3 regions of the Cupriavidus ulmosensis genome follow, and region 3 is predicted to be linked to each of the others. Evidence: predicted binding sites of a transcription regulator. Region 3 holds the regulator's gene; each other region holds the start of a gene.
What was found. The regulator FliA, encoded in region 3, starts transcription of late flagellar genes. The targets are predictions, from matches to a motif close to CTAAAGTTTNNNNNNNNNNNGCCGNTA.

Region 1: ACWTPI_RS30170 (YjfB family protein) is a predicted target of FliA. The motif match lies at 1,951-1,977, and genes of this name have one in related genera.
Region 2: ACWTPI_RS31410 (FliC/FljB family flagellin) is a predicted target of FliA. The motif match lies at 2,554-2,580, and genes of this name have one in related genera.

What each region holds. Positions count from the first base shown of each region.
Region 1 covers NZ_CDRMWP010000002.1:2,366,317-2,371,451, forward strand. The annotation lists gene ACWTPI_RS30160 (efflux RND transporter permease subunit) at 1-246, shown strand, start outside; gene ACWTPI_RS30165 (TolC family protein) at 258-1,580, shown strand; gene ACWTPI_RS30170 (YjfB family protein) at 1,652-1,837, opposite strand; gene ACWTPI_RS30175 (S1C family serine protease) at 2,203-3,225, shown strand; gene ACWTPI_RS30180 (hypothetical protein) at 3,275-4,027, shown strand; gene serA (phosphoglycerate dehydrogenase) at 4,207-5,135, shown strand, end outside.
Region 2 covers NZ_CDRMWP010000002.1:2,631,932-2,637,066, reverse strand. The annotation lists gene fliD (flagellar filament capping protein FliD) at 1-554, opposite strand, end outside; gene ACWTPI_RS31415 (flagellar protein FlaG) at 604-987, opposite strand; gene ACWTPI_RS31410 (FliC/FljB family flagellin) at 1,126-2,451, opposite strand; gene ACWTPI_RS31405 (RNA chaperone Hfq) at 2,666-2,989, opposite strand; gene ACWTPI_RS31400 (methyl-accepting chemotaxis protein) at 3,943-5,135, shown strand, end outside.
Region 3 covers NZ_CDRMWP010000002.1:2,845,969-2,851,103, reverse strand. The annotation lists gene flhF (flagellar biosynthesis protein FlhF) at 1-589, shown strand, start outside; gene ACWTPI_RS32320 (MinD/ParA family ATP-binding protein) at 593-1,420, shown strand; gene ACWTPI_RS32315 (RNA polymerase sigma factor FliA) at 1,464-2,180, shown strand; gene ACWTPI_RS32310 (flagellar protein FlhE) at 2,177-2,617, shown strand; gene hpaH (2-oxo-hept-4-ene-1,7-dioate hydratase) at 2,762-3,565, opposite strand; gene ACWTPI_RS32300 (5-carboxymethyl-2-hydroxymuconate isomerase) at 3,606-3,998, opposite strand; gene hpaD (3,4-dihydroxyphenylacetate 2,3-dioxygenase) at 4,009-4,932, opposite strand; gene hpaE (5-carboxymethyl-2-hydroxymuconate semialdehyde dehydrogenase) at 5,038-5,135, opposite strand, start outside.

The DNA.
Region 1 (5,135 bases), 480 kb from region 3:
ATGGGCCTGCGCGCGGCGGTGATCGAAGGCGCCGCCAGCCGCATGCGGCCGGTGCTGATGACCGCCACCGTGGCCGCCATCGGCCTCACGCCCGCGATGCTGGCGACGGGTCTCGGCAGCGACGTGCAGCGCCCGCTGGCCACCGTGGTGGTGGGCGGGCTGGCCAGCGCCACGCTGCTGACGCTGTGGCTGCTGCCCGCGCTCTATTACCTCGTGGAAGCCCGCGCCGCGCGGCGCGCGGCCTGAGGAGAATCCGGATGAACGACAAGAACACGTACGAGCACAAGAACAAGCACAGACCCTTCGCCCTGCCGGGCCTGCTGGCGTGCGCGCTGCTGATGCCGGCCCACGGCGCGGCGGCGGCCGGGCCGGTGCGCTTCGCCGATTTCCTCGAGGTGGTCGAGCGCCAGAATCCCGGCCTGGCCGCGCAGCAGGAAACCGTGCGCAGCGCGCGGGCCGGCATCGACATCGCCGGGGTGCGGCCGGACCCGGTGCTGACCTATGGCCGGGGCAACATCGAGCTCAGCCGCGCGGTGACGCCGCGGCCGCCGCGCACGCATGAGCTGGGCCTGGAGATTGCGCTGGAGCTGGGCGGCAAGCGCGCCGCGCGCGTGCGCGCCGCCGGCAGCGGCCTGCGCCTGGCGCAGGCCGGCGAGCGGGGGTTCCGCAACGCGCTGTACGCGGAATCCGCGGCGGCCTTCGCCGAAGCCTGCCGCAGCCGCGACGCGCTGGTGCGCCAGGAGTCCGCGCTGGCGGCGCTGGGCCGGGTGGTGCGCGCCAACGAGACGCGGCGCGCGGCGGGCGACATCGGCGGGCTGGAGCTGGCGCAGTCGCGCGTGGAGCGCGACCGCTTCGCCGCCGGCGTCACCACCGCGCGGGCGGCGGCGGGAGCGGCCATGCAGGCGCTCTCGGTGCGGCTCGGCATGCCCGTGGAGGACGCCTTCGGCGGTGCGCCGCTGGCCTGCGATTTCCCCGCCTACGAGCCCGGCGCCGATGCCGGTGCGCTGGTCGCGCAGGCGCTGGAAGCGCGCGACGAGGTGCGCATCGCGCGCGCCGCGCTGGACCACATGCGCGACAACGCGGCGCTGGCGCGCGCCAACCGCTGGGTGGACCCGAGCGTGAGTCTCGGCCTGACGCTCGCGCCGGGCACGCCCGGCGATGGCGATGGCGGCGGCACGGCGCGCTCGCGCATGCTGGGCGTGTCGGTGTCGGTCCCGCTGCCGCTGTCGCGCCTGCAGCGCGGCGAGCTGGTGCAGGCCGGGGCGGACGTCACGCAGGCCATGCTGGCGCTGCGCGAGGCGGAACTGAAGACGGCGGCCGAAGTCCGCCGCGCCCTGCTCGCCTTCGCGGCCGCGCGCGAGAACTTCCGGCGCTACCGCGACGCGGTCAGCGCCGACGCCGACCGCGTGCTCGACGGCATGCGCCAGTCGTACCGCCAGGGCGCGGCGCCGCTGCTGGCGCTGCTCGACGCGCAGCGCACCGCCGACGAGACCTACCTGGACTATCTCCAGTCGCGCGCGGACCTGGCCGAAGCCACAGTGGCGCTGCAGCTCGCCACCGGCCAGCGGCCGTCGCTCTGAGCGCGACGGCGGCGGAGCATGAAATGGGGGCCGGCGCCCGGGTGCGACCCCGGGCGCCGGGCTTGCCTTTGTTACACCTTGATGTCGACGTTCTGGCCCAGGTGCGGCGGGTTGCTGGCGGCCACGCTGGCCGGCGCCACCGACGCCAGCAGCGCGGCCACGCCCTCGGCCTGCAGGTCCAGCGATTTGCGCAGCATCAGCAAGGGCACCGGGTCGGAACCGGCGTTGCTTGCCGCGCTGACGATGGCAGTATCCATGAGTGAATCGTCCTGTTTCGGGTTGCGGTTGGTGGTGCGGGTGGCCGGGATGCCGGCAGGCCGGCCGGAAAAAGCCGCGGCGCCACGCGCGGGAGGGATTCCTGCCAGTTTGTTGTCGGCCCGCCGCGACAAAGCTTTAGCGCGGCGGGCGGAACGTTTATGATAGGCAACCCCGCGCGCTCGTCCGCCGGGTCCGGAACAGCGGGCGGGGGAAAGACCGGATCGCCGGGGCGGTGGCCGCACCGGGCGGCGCGCCGGCGAAGATTGCCGCAAGAATTCCGGCAAGGATTCCGGCAGGACCAGTCACCAAAAAGAACATCATGGGTCGGGCGAAAAAAATAGCGGGCCGCATCGCGGTTTCGTGTTTGACTGCCGGCATCTCCCTGCCCGGCCTGGCGCTGGATTCGGCGCAGTTGTACGAGCGCGAGTCGCCCAGCATCTGGGTCGTCACCGTGTTCGACGCCCAGGGCGGGCGCATCGGCCTGGGCAGCTCGGTGGTGATCGGGCCGGAGGAGCTGGTCACCAACTGCCACGTGCTCAGGAACGGCAAGTCCATCGGCATCCGGCGCGAGAACACCGCGCACAGCGCGCGCCTGGTGCATGCCGACGTGGAGCGCGACCTGTGCATCCTCCACGCCAGGGGGCTGGCCGCGCCGGCCGTGAAGATCGCCCCGCTCGCCTCGCTCAAGGTCGGCCAGAAGGTCTATGCCATCGGCGCGCCGCGCGGCTATGAGCTGACCCTGAGCGACGGCCTGCTGTCTTCCCTGAACCGCGACACCGCCGACCGCGTGGTGCGCCTGCAGACCACCGCGCCGATCTCGCCGGGCTCCAGCGGCGGCGGCCTGTTCAATACCGACGGCCAGCTGATCGGCATCACCTACCTGATGCGCGCCGACGCGCAGAACCTCAATTTCGCCGTGCCCGCGCAGTGGATCGACGAGGTGCCGGCGCGCTCGGCGCTGGCGCTGCAGCGCTTTCGCAGCGAGGCCGCGGCCGTGCAGGCGGCCGCGGCGCCTGCAGCGCCCGCGCGGGCGCTGCAGGCGCCGGCGCCGCAGCCGCTGCCGGCCGGCACGCAGGACCGGCAACTGACCGGCGCCGAGCTGGCCGCGCATTTCACGCATCTCGGGCGCGTGGACGCCACCGCGCCGTCCGGCATCACGCTGTGGCTGAACATCCGCGAGAGCGGCGAGCTGGACGTGACCAATGCCGTCAGCCGCGGCTACTCGCCGGGCCGCTACCGTATCGAGCCGGACAGCGGCCAGGTCTGCATCGACATGGACAACCCCAAGTTCAGGACCATGCAGACGTGCTACCGGCTGACCGAGGCCGGCGGGCGCTACGTGATGCGCTCGGTCTCCAGCCCCTATTACTTTTCCTACGTGAAATAACGTGAAACAGCACGGCACGCCCTCCCTGTCCTGCCCGCCGTCCACGGGCATGCATTCCATGCGTCGCGCCGCCACGGCCGCCGCCGTGGCCGCCGCCCTGCTGCTCGGCGGCTGCGCGCCGGCGACCGTCGGCGTCTCCACGCGCGCCACCGACTACAGCGGCAAACCCACGCGCCTGTACGTGGTGGGCATGACCGGCATGGGCTGGGACAGCGATTTCTCGCAGGCCTTCGCCGCCAAGTTCCGCGAGGTGGCCGGGCAGTGCGGCGTGGCGGCGGCCTATGACGAGCTGTCCGGCCTGGAGCTGGACCCGAACGCCATCAACGGCCGCATGCGCGCGTTCCACGCCGACGCGCTGCTCACCATCTCCAGCGGCGGCGGCGTGCTCAGCGCCTACGGCCAGCGCCTGTCGATCCGCTACGCCAGCACGCTGACCGACGTCCGGCTGCGGCGCCCGGTCTGGAAGGGCCAGTACACCTTCAGCCGCGGCTCCACGGCGATCCCGATCGAGGAACGCGCCGCGGTGTTCGCCATCGACCTCACCAACAACCTGAAGAAAGACGGTTTCCTGAACGGCTGCGCGCCGATCGCGCTGGGCCAGAACGGCCGGCTGGACCCGGCGGCGGTGCCGGTGATCGTGCATGGCGCGCCCATCCGGCCGCCCGTGGCGGCGGACGGCGCGGGCGCCGCGGTGGTGGCGCACGGCCCGGCCGCGGGCCAGGCAGCCGCCAACCCGGCCGCCACGCCGGGCGTGCCCGGCGGCGCGACGCTGCGCGACCTGCAGGACCTGCTGCCGAAGTAAGCGGGCGCCGCGCGCCTCCCGAGGCACACCGCCTTTGCCATTGGCGGCAATGTGGGTGTTCTGTGCGCGGCAGCCGCCTGCGTTACCATGACGGTCCCGGTTTCTCCCCGTGCCCGCGCCCGGCACCGCGCGCGCCGCCCGCCTCCGCTTCCGCCATTGCCGCCACTCCCGCCATTGCCATGACTTCTGCTCTCCTGCTCGAAAACATCCACGACACCGCCGTAGAACGCTTCAAGGAAGCGCTCGTCACCGTGGAGCGCCGCAGCGGCGCGCTCGCCGGCGAAGAACTGCACCGCGCGCCGCAGGCGCACCAGATCCTCGGCATCCGCTCCGCCACGCACCTGGGCGCGCCGGAGATCGAGGCCGCCCGCCACCTGCTGGCCATCGGCTGCTTCTGCATCGGCACCTCGCAGGTCGACCTCGACGCGGCCGCGCGCGCGGGCATGCCGGTGTTCAACGCGCCGTTCTCGAACACGCGCTCGGTGGCCGAGCTGGTGATCGCCGAGGCCATCCTGCTGCTGCGCCGCGTGCCGGAGAAGAACACGCTCGCGCACGCGGGCAAGTGGGCCAAGGGCGCCAGCGGCTCGTTCGAGGCGCGCGGCAAGACCATCGCCATCGTCGGCTACGGCAACATCGGCTCGCAGGTGGGCGTGCTGGCCGAGGCGATGGGCATGCGGGTGGTGTACTACGACGTGCAGGCCAAGCTGTCGCTGGGCTCGGCGCGCGCGGCGCGCTCGCTGGCCGACGCGGTGTCGCACGCGGACATCGTGACGCTGCACGTGCCGGCCACCGCGCAGACGAAGAAGATGATCGACGCCGCCGTGCTGCGCCAGTTCAAGCGCGGCGCGATCCTCATCAATGCCTCGCGCGGCACCGTGGTGGACATCGAGGCGCTGCGCGCGGCCTGCGACGACAACCACATCGCCGGCCTGGCCATCGACGTGTTCCCCGAGGAGCCGAAGACCAACGCCGACCGCTTCACCAGCCCGCTGCAGGGCGTGCCCAACGCCATCCTGACGCCGCACATCGGCGGCAGCACGGAAGAGGCGCAGGAAAACATCGGCACCGAGGTCGCCACCAAGCTGATCGCCTTCCTGCGCACCGGCGA
Region 2 (5,135 bases), 210 kb from region 3:
GTGCCGCTGCCGTCGTTGACGATGCTGGCCGTGACGCCGGCGTTCGATGCGTTGATCGCGTCGCGGATGCCGGTGAGCGTGTTGTTGGTGCCGTTGATGTTGATCGTGGTCGGCGTGCCGCTGCCCGGCGTGAAGGTGCCGTCGGCGGCGGTGGTGCCGAGCTCGATCTTGATGCTGGCGCTGCCCAGCAGCTGGCCGGTGGCGTCGGTGATGCCGTTCGACACCAGCGTCTGCGAGGTGGCGAGCTGGCTTACGTTGACGGCGTAGTTGCCGGCCACAGCGGTCTTGTCCGCGCTGGTGGTCAGCACGCCGGTGTTGCTCGACGAGGTGGTGGTGCTGTTGTACAGGCTGGCGGCGCCGAGCGCGGCGGCGGCATTCTGGAACGAGGCCAGCGCGCCCTGCAGCAGGCCGTAGGCGGACAGCTTGGTGGTGGCCGCGGTCTGCGCGTCCGTGATCGGCTGCAGCTTGGTTTCCTCCCCCGACTGCAGGTTGGTCAGAAGGGTGCTGAGGTCCAGTCCGGAACCAACGCCAATCGACGAAATCGGTGTGCTCATGATTTGCTGCCTGTGTTGTCTTGTTCGAGGGAGAGACTGCGGGGGCCGCCTATGCGGTCTGGTGGATCAGCAGGCCTTGCAGCCTGTCGATGGCGCGCGTGATGCGCAGGACTTCTTCGGAGGGAAACTGGCGGATGGTGTCGCCGGTGGACTTGTCCACCACCGTGGTCACGATCTGGTGCGTGTCGCCGTCGATGCTGAAGCGCACTTCCACCGGCGTGGCGCGCAGCGCCTCGGTCAGGCTGGTGAGCGCGCTGGCCAGTTCCTTCGAGCTTTCGGCGTGCGCCTTGTCGCCCGGCGCCTTGCCCGCCGCGATGGCGCCCGGCAGGCTCCCGGCCGGCACGCCTGCCTGGGCCGCAGGTGCCGCAGTGGGAGGGGTGGCGGGCAACGGCGCGGCGGGCAACTTGGCTAGCTGTTCGGTCGGGCTGATCATGGTCTGTCTCTCGCAAGGGACGGTCGGAGCGGGCGGCTCCGGTGGAAACGCTTTCAGAGCGGAGACCGCTCTGGAAGCATTCCCGGCGGCGCCGGGCCCGAAGGTCCGGCGCCGCCAGGGGTGCGGCTACTGTTGCGATTAACGCAGCAGCGACAGCACGTTCTGCGTGGTCTGGTTGGCCTGGGCCAGCACAGCGGTACCAGCTTGTTGCAGGATCTGGGCGCGCGACATGTTCGACACTTCCGTGGCGTAGTCGGCGTCCTGGATGCGCGAGCGCGAAGCGGACAGGTTGGTCACGGTCGAGCCCAGGTTCGAGATCACCGAGTTGAAGCGGTTCTGCACGGCACCCAGGGAGCTGCGCAGCTTGTCCACGGTAGCCAGGGCCTTGTCGATCGTGTCGAGCGGGTTGGAGCTGCCCACGCCGGTGAATTCGGTGGTGGCGGTGGTGGCACCCTTGGTGCTCAGTTCGATCTGCGTGGCGTTGGAGATCGTGGTGGTGGTCGCGCCGCCGTTGGCCAGCGCGCCTTGACCGGCTGCGTCCAGGGCGTAGTTCTTGCCGCCTTGGGTCACGTAGGCCACGGCTGCGCCGGCGGAGTCGGCACCGACCTTGACCAGCTGGGCGGCGATGCTGCTGCCGGTGTTGCCGTTGGCGGCGTCGCCGACGCTGATGTCGGCGGTGTTCAGCGTGACAGCGCCGGTAGCCGAGTCAACCGAAGCGGCGTAGTAGTCGCTGCCGAACTTGACGACGTAGTTGGCGGTGGCGTTGCCGGCCGTGTCCAGCACGTTGCTCAGTTGCAGGTCCTTGGCGTTGACGGTGCCGCCGGTGGCGGTCGACAGCGAGGTGGCGGCGGCGCTCAGGTCCACGGCGTTCGGAGCCGAACCCGTGCCAGTCACGACCGTGGTGATCGGGGCGCTGGTGGCCAGGGAGTTCTTGGCAACCGTGAAGCCGGTCATGCCCAGGGTGGTGGTGCTGATTTCCTTCAGGTCGATCGAGATGGTCTGGCCGTCTTGCGCACCGACTTGCACCTTCAGCGACGAAGCAGCCGACGACAGCACCTTGACGCCGTTGAAGTCGGTTTGTTGCGACGTGCGGTCGATTTCAGCCAGACGCTGGGTGATTTCGTCCTGGATCGATTGCAGGTCCGAAGCGGAGTTGGAGCCCGTTGCGGCTTGCACGGCCAGGGTACGGATGGCTTGCAGGTTGTTGTTGACTTCGGTCAGCGCGCCTTCGGTGGTTTGCGACAGCGAGATGCCGTCGTTGGCGTTGCGCTGGGCTTGACCCAGGCCGTTGATGTTGGCGGTGAAACGGTTGGCGATCGCCTGGCCCGCTGCGTCGTCCTTGGCGCTGTTGATGCGCAGGCCCGAAGACAGACGCTGAATCGCGCTGTTCAGCGACGATTGCGACGAATTCAGGTTGTTCTGCGTCATCAGGGACAACGTGTTGGTATTGATGACCATCGACATGGTACGACTCCTATTCTTTTACAGTGAGTTGTGCAATCCGGCTGTTGCCGCAACGTTGGCTGCCTGGCAATGCAGGGCGAGAAGTGCCACCGTTGTTTGGGTTATCGGTTGGGGCCGGGAAAGATTTAGAGTGACTTTTGCGATGGGCTCAAACTGTCCTGCATATTTGGCGGTGCTATTAGTAAACAGCATGGCGGGCGCGCGGAACCGGTCGTCAGCGCCGCTTGCGCGTGCGCGGGACGTAAGGGCTGACGAACTCCGGCGAGCTCTCCGCGCCCGGCACGCTGGCCTGGGCTTCGGGCGCATGGGCCGGCGTGATGACGGCGATGGCGTGCTTGTAGACGACCTGGGGCAGCGGATCGCCGGCGTCCTCCGCGAGCAATACCATATAGTTGTCCGCGGCCACGATCACGCCATGCAGGCGGGTACCGCTGGACAGGTGCACGACCACGGGCTTCCGGCTCGCGCTATGGGTGGACAACTGCTGGTGCTGCAGTCTGCGGCTAGGGCGGTCCACCCTGATTTCCTTCTTGTTCACAACTTCTCCGGAAGAGCCCGCGCGGGTTCTGTCGGCTGGCAGGGATTCGATGGCCAGGCCTGGGCAACTGGGGTGTGACGCACTGCGGAGCGCGGACTGCGGCCTGGCCTTGGCGGAACCGGGAATGAAACATCCGCTCCCGGGACCGGCCAGGGGGCTGGCGGCACGGAGCGCGGCCAGCCGCGGCTGGTACGCGGGAGACGGGTCCGATGATACCGCCCCGCCACCGGTGGCGAGTGCCGCCGCCGGAAGAGAAGGGGAAGACTTCAGGCGCGAGGGTAACAAAATTTTACAAATGTGGACGGTTGGGAGAGCGCACCTGGCCTAGAGGTAAACCTCTAAAAAATCGATTGCATCACAGTGGCCGAATGTGGATTCATGCACACTTGTGTGGCAAATCCCAATGCTGTCCGACCGCAGCCCCAAGGTGCAACATGAGGTCTGCGGGCTGCCGCGCAGCCCTGGCTTGTTCCGGCCGAGGTTCCTCGCGCCGCCCCGATACCATCGATATGGCGGGGCCGGCACTTTTATATCAGAGGTTTCCCTGATAGAAATTGGATTTACACCTCATGTAAGCGGGTTTATATTCGCTATTGGACCTTTCGGTTCCTAGCAGTCCTGGAAAGCCTACGAGCACCCCGCGCGTGGGCTTCTTTTTTTGCGCGCCCGCCTGGGTGCCACCGGATGTCGCCGGCAGCGGCCGGCGGCGGCGCCCCCCGCGTGCGTGCCGTCATTAGACGACAGGACGCCCGCTGTCAATTCCCCGAATTGCCCCGCTTTTTCCCTGCATATCTCCGCTAACCGGCGCGTTTTTGCCTTATTTCAACAAACTGCGGAAATATCCTCAAGCTTGCCCGGTGCGTGCCGTTAAGGCTGCGATGCGGCGTCGGTCCGGAGGTTCGTCCGGCACCAGGGTGCCGCCCGCGATGAAAAAGCAAAAAAGGAGCCGGGAAATGCGTTGGTTGCGAAACTTTGGCATTGGGGCGCGCCTGACCGTGGCGTTTTCGGTCGTGGCGCTGCTGCTGGTTGCGGTGGCCGTGCTGGGGGCGATGTCCCTGCGCACCATGAACGAATCGATGCGCCTGACGGTGGAAGGGCGGATGTTCCGCGTGATGGAGATCGAGCGCGTCAAGCAGGACGCGCTGTGGGTCGGCATCCTGGCGCGCGACGCCACCCTCAACGAGGATCCGGTCGCGGTGCGGCGCAACGCCGAGAAGATCGGCGCGCTGCGCGAGGACATGAGCACCGCGCTGGATGCGCTCGGCAAGTGGATGGCCAAGGCTTCCTCGCCGGCGGCGCAGGAAAACTACACGCGCCTGATCGAGGCGCGCGACGTCTACAACGGCCAGCTCGACACGGTGCTGCGCCAGCTGCAGAACGGCGAGTTCGACGGCGCCCGCAGCGCGATGGTAGCCACGCTGCCGGCGGCCCAGGCGCCTTATTTCGACAAGCTGACCGAGCTGGCCGAAACCGGGCGCAAGGTGGCCGTGGCCTCGGTGGACGAAGCCAACGCCAGCTACGAGATGGCGCGCAACCTGCTGGTGGGGCTGGCCGCGGTCGCGGTGGCGCTGGCGGCGGCGCTGGGCCTCGGCATCACGCGCTCGATCACCGGCCCGGCGCGCCAGGCGCTCGACGCCGCCCAGGCGCTCGCGCAGGGCAACCTGACCTACGCCATCAAGACGCGCAGCAACGATGAAATGGGCCGCATGCTGGGCGCGCTGGAGCGGGCCTTCGGCCAGCTCGCGGCGCTCGTGCACGGCATCCAGGGCGCGTCGCGCTCGATCGACGGCGCCACCCGCGAGATCGCCAGCGGCAACACCAACCTGTCCCAGCGCACCGAGGAACAGGCCGCGTCGCTCGAGCAGACCGCGGCCTCGATGGAGCAGCTTACCTCCACGGTCCGGCAGAACGCGGTCAATGCGCGCCACGCCAACGAACTCGCGGTGAGCGCCTCGGGCGTGGCCACCGAGGGCGGGCGCGCGGTGCGCGGCGTGGTCGAGACCATGCAGAACATCTCGCAGTCGTCGGCCAAGGTGGCCGAGATCGTCGGCGTGATCGAGGGCATCGCCTTCCAGACCAACATCCTGGCGCTCAACGCGGCGGTGGAAGCCGCCCGCGCCGGCGAGCAGGGCCGCGGCTTCAGCGT
Region 3 (5,135 bases):
GCGCGTGGTCGATCTCGACAACGGCCAGACCCTGGCCGTGCAGTACCTGCTGTGCGATCCCGCGCTGCTCGGCGAGGGCGCGCAGCTGGCGCGCTGGGCGCGCTGGGCCGAAGACGGCGAAGCGCAGCTGCGCACGCTCGGCCATGCGCTCGACCACCTGAGCCAGGGCGAGCGCCAGGACGGCGCCGGCGATGCCGCCCAGGCCGAGGGCCAGGCCTGCGCGCGCCTGCTGGCCCTGCAGATGGCCATCGCCTCGCTGCGCCTGGAGCAGGCCGGCGACACCGAGGCCGCCGCCTTCCTCGCGCGCCTGTCGGCGCGCGCGCCGGCGCGCCAGACCCCGAACGCCGCGGTGCTGGTCGAAGGCATGGGCCGCCTGCTGGCGCTGCTGGACGTGCTGGAGAACTACCCCGCGCGCAACGGCCGCGCCGCCGTCCGCGATGCGGCGCCCGCTGTTTCAGCCGCTGTTTCTGCCACTGTCTCCACCGCCGCTTCCACCGCCATTTCCACCGTCGCTTCCGCCACGGAGGCGGACGCCTTTACCGACAGCAGCCGCATGTTCAAGGCACTGGCGCAGGTGCAGGGGGAGTAGGACGTGAATTCTCTCGCCCTCGACCAGGCCGAAAGCCTGCGGCGCATGCTGGCGCCGCGCGTCACGCGCCGCATCGCGGTGGTGGCGAGCGACGCCGGCGCCGGCGCCACCACGGTCGCGCTCGGCCTGGCCAACGCGCTCGCCATGCAGGGCGAGCGCGTGCTGCTGATCGACGAAGACCGCGCCGGCGCGCGCGCCACGCGGCTGTCCGGGGCGGCGCCCGCCGACACGCTGGACGCCGTGCTGGGCGGCGCCGCCACGCTCGAGGCCGCGCTCGGCCAGCGTCCCGCCGGCGCCATCGGCGTGCTGCCCGCCAGCGCCCAGGCCGGCGGCGACCTGCAACTGCTCAACGGCTACCGCACCGTGCTCAGCGATGCGCGCGGCGACGCCGATGGCGCGCTGTCGCCGATGGCCGCCGCGGCCCACAACCTGATCGTGGTGCTGCGCGCGGAGCCGGCCTCGATCAAGGCCGCCTACGCCTGCATCAAGCAGCTCAACCATCTCTACGCCTGCCGCCGCTTCCACCTGGTGGTCAACGCCGCGCCCAGCGACGCGGCCGCCACCGCGGTGCTCGGCAACCTGGCGCGCACCGCCAGCCAGTACCTCGGCGTGGACGCGCGCGCGGCGGGCAGCCTGCCGCTCGACCCGCTGGTCGCGCGCAGCGCGGCGCTGGGCCGCTGCGTGGTCGAAGCCTTCGCGGCCGCGCCGGCCACGGCCGCCCTGCGCCGCCTGGCCACCGGCGTCGCCGCCTGGCCGTTGCCCGCGGCGGTGGAAAACCGTTCAACCCCTCCGGCCACGCCCCTGGCGCCGCCGGCCACGGCCCTGGCCTGAACGCCGGGCCTGCAAGCAAGCTAGGACTCACGAGAATTCCACCATGTACACGATTCAGGGAAAGCTCGAACAGACGGATACGGTGACCGCGCATGCGTCGCTGGTGCGTCGCATCGCCTTGCAACTCGCCGCCAAGCTGCCCGCCAGCGTCCAGCTCGACGACCTGATCCAGGCCGGCATGATCGGCCTGCTCGATGCCGCCAAGCGCTACGAAGACACCCACGGCGCGCGCTTCGAGACCTACGCCAGCCAGCGCATCCGCGGCGCCATGCTCGACGAGGTGCGCGCCAACGACTGGCAGTCGCGCAGCCTGCGCCAGTTCACGCGGCGCATCGAGCGTACCGTGCGCGGCCTCGAGCAGACGCTCGGCCGCACGCCGCTGGACTCCGAGGTGGCGCAGGAGCTGGAGCTGCCGCTGGAGGAATACCAGACCCTGCTCAACGAGGTCTACGGCTGCCAGTTGCTGCACTACGAAGACTTCGAACGCTCCGGCGAGGAAGATTTCCTGGACCGCCACCTGAGCGTCAGCGACGACGGCAACCCGCTCACCGTGCTGATGGAAAGCGGCATGCGCGAAGCGCTGATCCGCGCCATCGAGCGCCTGCCCGAGCGCGAGAAGCTGGTGCTGTCGCTGTGCTACGACCAGGAGCTAAACCTGCGCGAGATCGGCGCCGTGCTCGACGTCACCGAATCGCGCGTGTGCCAGATCCGCAGCCAGGCCATCACGCGCCTGCGCTCCCAACTGCGCGGCCTGCTATGACCCTGCCGCTGCGCTGGTCCCGCTGTCTCGCCGTGGCGGCGCTGGCCGCCTGCGGCGGCCACGGCTGGGCCGGCCCGGCCGGGCAGACGCTGCACTCATGGTCCGCTTCCGTGAGCGGCCCCGCGCTGTACGGCAAGGGCCTGCGCACCGTCTCCGCGCCCATCACGCCCACCGGCTACCTGCCGCAGGCCGAAGGCGCGATCACCACGGTGCGCTGGCGCTACGCCTTCAACCGCACGCCGCCGCACGACCTGCAGGCCTACCTGTGCAACGCGCAGCGCTGCGTGCTGCTGTCCGGCGCCGAAGGGCTGACCGATGCGTTCGGCGGCGACGATGCCGCCAACGGTTTCGTCTTTGCGTTCCAGGTACCGGGCAGGGGCGCGCTGACGCCGGTCCTGCAAGGGCAGTCGGGGCAGGTGGTGGTGGGATACCGGTAGGCGTCGGCGGTCCCTTCTCCGGCGGTTCCTTCTCTTCACGGCGCGCTGGCCGCCAGTGCCGCGCAGCACGGGCCGGTCTGTGCATGGCCGGTCTGCAGGCCTTGCCTGAACAGGTTCGGCGGGACGTTCATGGATCTCCGGGGTTCAGGCGAAGCGGCAGGAAATGCTGCCGAGCCGGTCGTAGTCGACATGGAAGGTGTCGCCGGGCGCCGCCGCCACCGGGCGGGTGAAGGAGCCGCCCAGGATCACCTGGCCGGCCTCCAGCGTGACGTCGTAGGGTGCCAGCTTGTTGGCCAGCCAGGCCACGCCCCTGGCCGGGTGGTTGAGCACCGCCGCGGAAACCCCGGATTCCTCGATCACGCCGTTGCGGTAGAGGATCGCCGGCACGCGGCGCAGGTCGATCTCGTCCGGCCGCACGGCGCGCCCGCCCATGACCACCCCGGCGTTGGCGGCGTTGTCGGAGATGGTGTCGACGACCTTGCGCGTGGCTTTGGTCTCCGGGTCCACCTGCTCGATGCGCGCGTCGATGATCTCCAGCGCCGGGATCACCCATTCGGTGGCGTCGAGCACGTCGAACAGGCTGACGCCGGGCCCGCGCAGCGGCTTGCCGAGGATGAACGCCAGCTCCACTTCGACGCGCGGCACGATGAAGCGCGCGCACGGAATGTCGCCGCCTTCGTCGAAGAACATGTCGTCGAGCAGCGCGCCGTAGTCCGGCTCCGCGATGTTCGACGAGACCTGCATGGCGCGCGAGGTCAGGCCGATCTTGTGGCCCTTGAGCACGCGGCCGCCGGCGATCTTCTGCGCCACCCAGGCGCGCTGGATGGCGTAGGCGTCCTCGATGGCCAGGGCCGGGTAGTCGAGGGAAAACTGCCGCACCTGCCGGCGCGAGCGTTCGGCGGCGTCGAGGCGGGTGGCGGCTTCCTGGATCAGGGTGGAGTCGAGCATGGCGTTGTCTCTCAGCGGGGGTTGACCGCGGCGGCCGGCGTCAGCCCGCCTGGCCCTTGAGGAAGGCGTGGACGTTGTTCTGCTTGTAGTTGAGCTCCGCATCCAGCTCGCTCATCTCGAAAGACAACGCCAGCGGGCGCCGCGCCTGCAGTTCGGCGAAGTGGGCCTTGATTACCGCGAACAGCGCGTCGGCGACCTGCCGGCGGGTTGCCAGGTCGCGCCCGGCGCCCACCTTCAGGCTCATGTGGACGAAGGCGTAGTCGTGCCGGCCGTCGGCCATGCGCCAGGTGTCGATGCGCACGGCGCGGCTGCGGATGCCGCCGAGCGTGAAGATCCCGCTCGCGCCGAGACAGGCATGGACCTGCTCGAACAGGCCGGGCAGGTCGGCCTCGGCTTCGATGTTGTGGGTGTATTCGGCGATGAAGTGTGGCATGGCGGCTTCCTCAGAGGCGGCTGGCGCAAGGGTTGCCGGCGCCGGCCCAGGCCTGCGCGGCGGGTATCGCCGCGCCGTCCTGCGGGGTGACCGGGAGCACGGCGTTGGTCTGCCCGGTGCCGGAGGAACCGAAGTAGGGCGTCACCACCTCCGCCTTGCCGTCATAGGCGGACCAGCCGAGCGCGCCCAGCAGCATGGCGGTGTCGTGCATGAAGCCTTCGCCGTGGCCCTTGGTGGCGTACTCGGGCAGCATGTCGCAGAAGGCCCGCCACTCGCCCCGCTGCCACATCGCCAGCACCTGATGGTCGAGGGTCTCGAGGAACGGGGTCCAGATGCGGTCGGCGAACGACGGCGCCTGGCCGTTCTGGGCGAAACGGTGGGACAGCGAGCCGCTGGCCAGGAAGGCCACGGTGCCGTCGTAGTGTTCCTCGACCGCCTTGCGCATGGCCCAGCCCAGGCGCGCGCTGTCGTTGAGATAGTGCACCGTGCACATCGCCGAGACCGAGATCACCTTGAAGTGCTGGTCCTGGTTCATGTAGCGCATCGGCACGAGCGTGCCGTACTCGGGCGCGAGCGTGGTGGCGTCGTGGGCCAGCACGTCCACGTCCATGGCCCTGCAACCATCGGCGAGGATGCGACCGAGTTCGGGGTTGCCCGGGAAGCCGTACTCCATGTTGGCGATGAAGTGCGGCAGTTCGTTGCTGGTGTACAGCCCTTCGAAGCGCGGCGCGCAATTGACGTGGTAGCCGGCATTGACGAGCCAGTGGGTGTCGAACACCACGATGGTGTCCACCCCCAGCTCGCGGCAGCGGCGGCCGATCTCCTTGTGGCCGTCGATGGCCGCCTGGCGGCTGCCGTGGCGAGGGCCGGGGAGTTCCGAGAGGTACAGCGAAGGAACGTGAGTGGTCTTGGCAGCTAGAGCGAGTTTGCCCATGTCGAGTCTCCTGGTGAGGGGCGCCGTGCCCGTTTCTTGTCCTTGTCGATGTCACGCCGGCGGTTGCGGCGGCCTCGGACGGCCGCTCTGTCGTCTGGCCACGCCTCACACGCCCCAGCGGGGAATGTGATGGCTGCCCATGGAAATGCACACGTTCTTGACCTCGGCGAAGACCTCGAAGCTGTATTCCCCGCCTTCGCGGC